Regions from separate parts of the Shewanella sp. 10N.286.54.B9 genome, predicted to be linked through region 3. Evidence: predicted binding sites of a transcription regulator. Region 3 holds the regulator's gene; each other region holds the start of a gene.
What was found. The regulator LexA, encoded in region 3, represses DNA repair genes until DNA is damaged. The targets are predictions, from matches to a motif close to TACTGTATNNNNATACAGTA.
Positions count from the first base shown of each region.

Region 1: a site for LexA is predicted at 864-883, ahead of imuA (translesion DNA synthesis-associated protein ImuA). Genes of this name have one in related genera too.
Region 2: a site for LexA is predicted at 976-995, ahead of AB4135_RS21070 (YebG family protein). Genes of this name have one in related genera too.

Region 1 covers NZ_JBFRIY010000033.1:52,057-54,334, reverse strand. Annotated here, with positions in the region: gene def (peptide deformylase) at 20-511, shown strand; gene imuA (translesion DNA synthesis-associated protein ImuA) at 968-2,278, shown strand, end outside.
Region 2 covers NZ_JBFRIY010000079.1:19,932-22,209, forward strand. Annotated here, with positions in the region: gene AB4135_RS21065 (GAF domain-containing protein) at 130-588, opposite strand; gene AB4135_RS21070 (YebG family protein) at 683-964, opposite strand; gene AB4135_RS21075 (paraquat-inducible protein A) at 1,161-1,787, shown strand; gene AB4135_RS21080 (paraquat-inducible protein A) at 1,777-2,278, shown strand, end outside.
Region 3 covers NZ_JBFRIY010000025.1:17,974-20,251, reverse strand. Annotated here, with positions in the region: gene coxB (cytochrome c oxidase subunit II) at 1-200, opposite strand, end outside; gene AB4135_RS09835 (cell division inhibitor SulA) at 645-1,154, opposite strand; gene lexA (transcriptional repressor LexA) at 1,151-1,771, opposite strand; gene plsB (glycerol-3-phosphate 1-O-acyltransferase PlsB) at 2,085-2,278, shown strand, end outside.

The DNA.
Region 1 (2,278 bases), on a different contig from region 3:
ATACTAGTGTGATAATGATATGGCAGTGTTAGAAATTTTAACGATCCCTGATGCTCGGCTTAAGCGTAAAGCCGAGCCAGTGAAAGACATTGATGCGGTACAGGGATTTATTGATGACTTAATTGAAACCATGTACGACACCGATGACGGCATCGGTCTTGCGGCAACACAAGTGGGTAGTTTACACGCAATTTTGGTTATCGATCTGTCTGAAGAACGTGATCAACCTATGGTATTAATTAACCCTGAAATTGTTGAGTCACGCGGTGAGTTCCAAGGTGAAGAGGGCTGTTTGTCTATCCCTGGTTACCGCGCGAAAGTGAATCGCCATGAAGGCGTTAAGGTCACAGCATTAGATCGCACAGGTGAAGCATTCGAAATTGATACTGATGAGTTTCTTGCGATTGTATTGCAACATGAAATGGATCATCTTAAAGGTATTGTGTTTACCGATCATCTGTCGATGCTAAAACAACAAATAGCGCTTAAAAAAGTGAAGAAGTTTAAATAGTCCATTGACAGCAAACTGTTTCGAGAACGCCCCTCTTTTTAGAGGGGCGTTTTTTTTGGGCTGAAACAACAGGCTTGTTATAGACCATGCAAACGTATATCGAATGCCACATGCGCGGTATTAAGTGATTTTTCCATGCCATATACCAATTGCATTGAAAGTTTGACCATTCAGCATTTTGCCCATTTTTTACTTCAGCCGCACTACGTGAGCCCTTCAGTCTTTCCACTTCTGCTTTGCATTGGCTTTAACCATTTGTTCCACAAGATGCCTTGAATGAAAGCTCTGAACTGAGCATATCTTTAATGGGATTGCTATAAAGCAATGCTTGCGATCTTAACCAAGATAATTATACTGTATGTATATACAGTATTTGTTGTGTTGGAATAAACCCAGTCAAATGTGCAGGTGATCCCTTCAAATAAATACGCTTTTATTACCACAAAAGGTGTAAAGATGGGGCATTCAAGTGCAAAGGCATATTCGATACTGCAAGATATAGCGGCATCAGAGCAGGTTGGCAGTACGCCGCTTTTAAAACCTGTTGCGGATAATGCGAGTTCATTGAGTCAATTATTGGCGCGGCAAGATATTTGGCGTGGGCAGCAGTGGCAACAGCAACAGTTGGGTTATTCAACAGGCTTCGCACTTCTTGATGAACACCTTGCAGATAATGGTTGGCCGCAAGTTGGTGTATGTGAAGTACTGTGTGAGGGGACCGGACAAGGTGAACTGAGTATGGTACTGCCCTTGCTCAGTCAGCTGATTGGCTATGATTTATCACCAACAAAAACCGCAACACAACAGCAAGATACCATGGTTATGCTGGTGGCACCGCCTCATGTTCCTTCTGCTCAAGCATTATTACAACAAGGGCTCGAATTAGCGCGTTTAATTTGGATTGATACCGAAGAGAGAAAAGAGCGTCTATGGGCTATTGAGCAGGCGCTTTCCAGTGGTTGTGTACCGCTAGTGCTGGCTTGGTTAGATAACCTTTCGACCACTGAAGCGAGACGCTTACAACTAGCAGCAGAGAAGGGCGAGTCGTTATGCATGCTCTATTTACCAAGCCGTTGTGCACAGCAGTCACATCCAGTTAATTTACGTTTAGCACTGCAGCGACAGCATTTTTCGGCTAGAAATAGCGTTAATCACCACAGTGCTCATCATGAGTATGCAGACTCAAGTACTGCTGCGCCCACGTTGAAATTGGTACCTAAACAAGCCGCGTTAACCCAATTTTTAAATAGCCACTTAGGTATGACCGAGGTCAATATTATTAAACGTAGAGGAGGCTGGCCTAGCCCTATGTTGAGTTTACCCTTGCTACCGCCACACATTAAGGAAAGCCTACTTGGAGTCGATGTTTACCCGATGCAAAATACCTTATTGAAAGAGAATAGTGCTGTGCAGTTGCACAGCCGCGAACAGTTTGCTCAAGTCCCTGTTGAGACGTTATCGATGAGTAATGAAGAAGGGCTTGCCGATTATAGTGTGGAGTTTAGTCAGCCACTGTTACCGATTACGGCTAGTTATCAGCATGTATTTATCTATGTGACAAATGCGAGTATCGCCATGACAACGCTGACGATAGCCACAACTAGCACAGGTCTTACAAGGCGTCGTACAGACAATCGCATTAAAGAGCACAATGACGCTAATCAGCAACGGGTTTATCAAGACTCGGCACCGGAGCAAGAGTCTGCTTTATTTCTTGAACCTATACGCAGATTAAGCTTACAAGCTACAAGCTCTCTTAAACGCCCT
Region 2 (2,278 bases), on a different contig from region 3:
CAACCTATCATAAACGCTATTGATTCGCTTTACCGAATAATCACGATTTAAGATTTCATTGCTCAAACCGCTTATTATAGGGATGCATGAGATGATTGCGACCATCAATTAGCAAAAATTGGTCGTAGATTAACCAAATAGGCAATTTTCGAGACTTTTAACCAAAGTTTCTACGCCTTGTTGATCGATTTCATCAAATCTTGATAACGATGGGCTATCAATATCCAGAACTCCGATAACATCGCCATTGTGTCTTAGAGGAACCACAAGTTCAGAAACACTGGCTGAATCACATGCTATATGACCCACAAATTGATGAACATCCGCTATACGTTGTGTTTGGTTTTTTTCAACAGCTGTACCGCAAACACCTTTTCCAATCGGTATCCGAGTACAAGCAACTTTTCCTTGAAAAGGACCGAGTACAAGTTGTTCGTTCTTTAGTAGGTAAAAGCCAACCCAATTAAGATCAGGTAAATTATCATTCAATAGTGCTGAAAAATTGGCTAAGGCGGCGATTTGATCATCTTCACCGCTAAATAAAGCAATAACTTGACGGTTCAACGTGTCATAAAATGACGCGGTCATATACATCCCCTAACGAAATCATCGATAAATCTAAATAAATTTGCAGCATCTTATCAAGATGGAGCAAATTTAGAAGACTGATGTTCTGTTTTTTTTAGTCTAAATTAGTCTTTTTCGATACTTTCTTTGTTGGAGCTTTACTCGCAGTACTACCACCTTTTAGCAAGGATTGTAGTTCATCTTTATTCTGCGCTAAGAAAAAACCAATCTTTTCAATGTCATTATCTTCTAACCCTAATTCAGGATTCGTCAAAAAAGGAATCAAGTTGTCAGCGATATCAAGCATCTTATCGTAGGCATCAGCCTCCTTTTTCGATGTGAAAGTCATCTTTTCAACCCCTTCTCTAACTACGACAAATTTGGTTACAACGGCCATAATCAATCTCGCACTGTTTTTATATACAGTAAAGAGTCTCACATATTGAAGTTCTTATGCAAGTTTTCTTCAAAGTCTGATACGCTTATAGCGATAAGGACTCTGTAATAATCAAATGCATACGATTAATAGAGTTCACGTTTAGGGCTGTTTCTTTGTTTTATTCCATTAAGATTTTTTTGAGGCTTTATTTCCTATGCCACCGGATACGCTAGACAATAGTGTTACTTTATGTCCGTCATGTGATTTGGTCATAAGAAAGCGCGCCCTACCAACAGGCGTAAGGGCTATATGTCCGCGGTGCCATACTCAGTTATACGACACACCTTATTGCTCAGTTAATGGCATGTTGGCGTTATGCATCACTGCAATTATCTTTTTTTTCCCCGCTAACCTTTTTCCGGTGCTTGAACTTGAGTTTTTGGGCAGTATGCGCACAACAACTGTGTTTGAAGGCGCTGCAGCTGTCTATCAGCAAGGATATTGGGTTGTTGCTATAGCGGTTATGACTGCAGCGGTTATCGCACCTGGTATCTTATTAACTTCTATATTGGTACAGATCTTAATCATTAAATACGGATTACAATCGCCTTTATTAAGGTCAGTCTTAAAACAGGCATTAAAGTTACAAGGCTTACTGACGCAGTTAACGATGCTCGAGATCTATGTCATCAGCTTTTTAGTTGCTGCGTTTAACCTTGCTGATTTTGCCACCGTTTCTTTCGGTTTTGGTACTTTCTGTTTTACAATGCTGTTTGTAATGCATTTATTCCTTTTAAGAGAGTACGATTTAGAGCATATGTGGAGTTTCCTTGAACGATAATAAAGCAGCTTCCACATTAGGAAAGGAGGTAGGGCTAACTTGCTGCCCAACTTGCAGCAAAGTTACTTGTGCCAATTCCGCTTGTTGCAGCCGCTGCGATGCTAAATTAAAAGTAAGGGATTATGATAGCCTGCAAAAGAGTTGGGCTTTACTGATAACAGCTGCAATTTTGCTTATCCCGGCTAATCTATACCCGATTACCACACTGACAAATCAAGGCCAAGTGACACAAGACACTATTTTTTCTGGGATTGCACATCTGGTAAAAACAGACATGATCCCTATTGCCATTATCCTATTTACTGCGAGCATCTTGGTGCCGGTGCTTAAAATTGTAGGACTCACTATATATTTGACTGCAATTAGCTTTAAGTTACCTATATCTAAGAAAAAACTAATGATGGGCTTTCATATTATCGAGTGGATTGGTAGATGGTCGATGTTAGATCTATTTGTCATTTCACTCACCGTTGCTGTGGTCAATATGGGAC
Region 3 (2,278 bases):
CGGTGGTTGATCATGGCATAAATCATTACGCCAAAAACAACTAAGCCAATAGCACAACAGATGTAAAGGATGATCATGTGCAGGCTATAAACCTGTTCACTGATCGCCGTCACGCCCTCTGTCATATTAAGTGGCATTTCTGATGCAAAAAGTGCAGGCGTAAATATTAGCGCCAACACACAATACAACAATTGCTTCACTAGACTTCTCCTCTGTCAACAAGACAAAGAAGAGTCACACAGTAAGTCTCTGCTCTATGTAAACTCTTCAGTTCCCAAAAAAGCAACGATGACTTCAAAGTGCACGAGTGGCGTGTCAATCGTGTCGTTATATTATGTGTCGACTATCGATATGACTTTTGTAATTTCCAGTATCTATCTACTGGTTAGTGTAACCACTTTGGCACCTACGGCTGAAATATATCAGGCCGATCACAGTCTTCATATACTCTAAAAGGATCTACAGTCCGTACATAAAGACCGACGACTAAATCGCTCGGATATAACAAAAATATCGTTGTTATCAGTTCCTACCCTACTTGGTGTTGAAATATTGATCAAGATCACTTTTTGACTAATTTCACGTGTTAGGGAAATAAAAAAGCTTCCCGAAAGGAAGCTTAGAAGAGTAATAGAAATAATGGCTTAATGAATTGAGGTGAATAATGAACCTTGATTATGCATCTTATCCTGTGTGTTTATTGCGCTGTCAGGTAAGTGAGCATTCGCATTTTCAATCACGATACCGAGTGCTTGGGCACTTTTAGCGACTAATTGTAGGCGTCTATTATCACGTGCATCTAGGCTATTTGCCCAAGTAATTACTGCACTTGATGTGCCGCTTGTGAGTGCTTTTTCCATTGCCCATAAGGTTTCGACTTCATCTTTGGCATGCACCAGTAAAATTCTATCCATGCGCACACCTGCTGTTGCAAGCATTTGCTTGTAACCAATATTAGGTGGGCTAATTAAGACAATCCAGCGACCTTGTTGGCTCAGTTGAGCCAATTGACCACTTAGCTTTTTTAGCTCATTACGCCCTTGAGTTGCCGATACCATAGTTTCAATATCAGTGCTCTTTTTAGTCATAGAGGAAGTTGGCATATCTTGCCACAGACCTGGATGACGGGGGCTTACACCTAATAATTTGTTCATTGCCAATCTCCATTGCGGATCACGCCAACGGCTAAACCTTCAATGCTAAGGCTTTGGTTTGCTAGATCCACTTCTATGGGTGAGTAATCTTCATTTTCAGCATGTAAAAAGACTTTATTACCTTTCTTTTCAAAGCGCTTAACGGTTACATCATCTTCAACACGAGCTACCACTACTTGGCCGTTACGTGCTTGCTGACTTTTATGTACAGCTAACAGATCACCTTCAAGTATGCCGATATCTTTCATGCTGTCACCGCGTACACGCAGAAGAAAATCAGCAGAAGGACGGAACATCGTTGGGTCAACTTTATAGTGTTGCTCGACATGTTCTTGAGCAAGTATTGGCTCACCTGCAGCCACTTGGCCAATCAGTGGTAAACCAGACTCTGTCTCTTCTGTATCTTCCTGGGTAAGTCTAATTCCTCTAGAAGTGCCAGGAATGATCTCAATACACCCTTTTTTGGCCAGTGCTTTTAAATGCTCTTCAGCGGCATTAGCAGACTTAAAGCCTAAACGTCTAGCAATCTCTGCACGGGTAGGTGGCATGCCTGTGTCAGAAATATTTCGTTTAATCAGTTCTAAAATTTCTGCTTGGCGCGGTGTAAGTGGTCTCATGGTTGAACCTGTTTTTCTATACAGTACCTGTCAGTATATACAGTAATTCAGTCAGTGCAAGTATTAACCATATTAATGTAAGCATAAGTTAAATTTACATTTATCTCGTGTCGCCTTTAATGTGGTGGCTAATGCCTGCTGGAGGGGGCGTTAATCAATATTAATCTAGAGTGTATGTACTAAGTTGTAGCTAAGTCATTGTTCTATAAATGCACAATAGCTTCCAGTGCCGATTGTAAAGCAATTGCGCAAAGCGTTAGGAATTCTGGTATTCTACGGGGTTATTAGAAGCGACTAACACTGCAAGCGAATCATGTCGAAAAAAGACTCTCTTTGGTTTAAATCTTTACGCTGGATCCAGAAAAAGTTGGTACACACTATTGTGGTACCTCACGATCCTTTTGATGATCTCAATCTCGATCCAAGCAAACCGCTCGTTTATGTCATGAAAACAGAATCAGTGAGTGATATTGCTGCTTTAAGTGAAATGACCGGCACGCTAGGCCT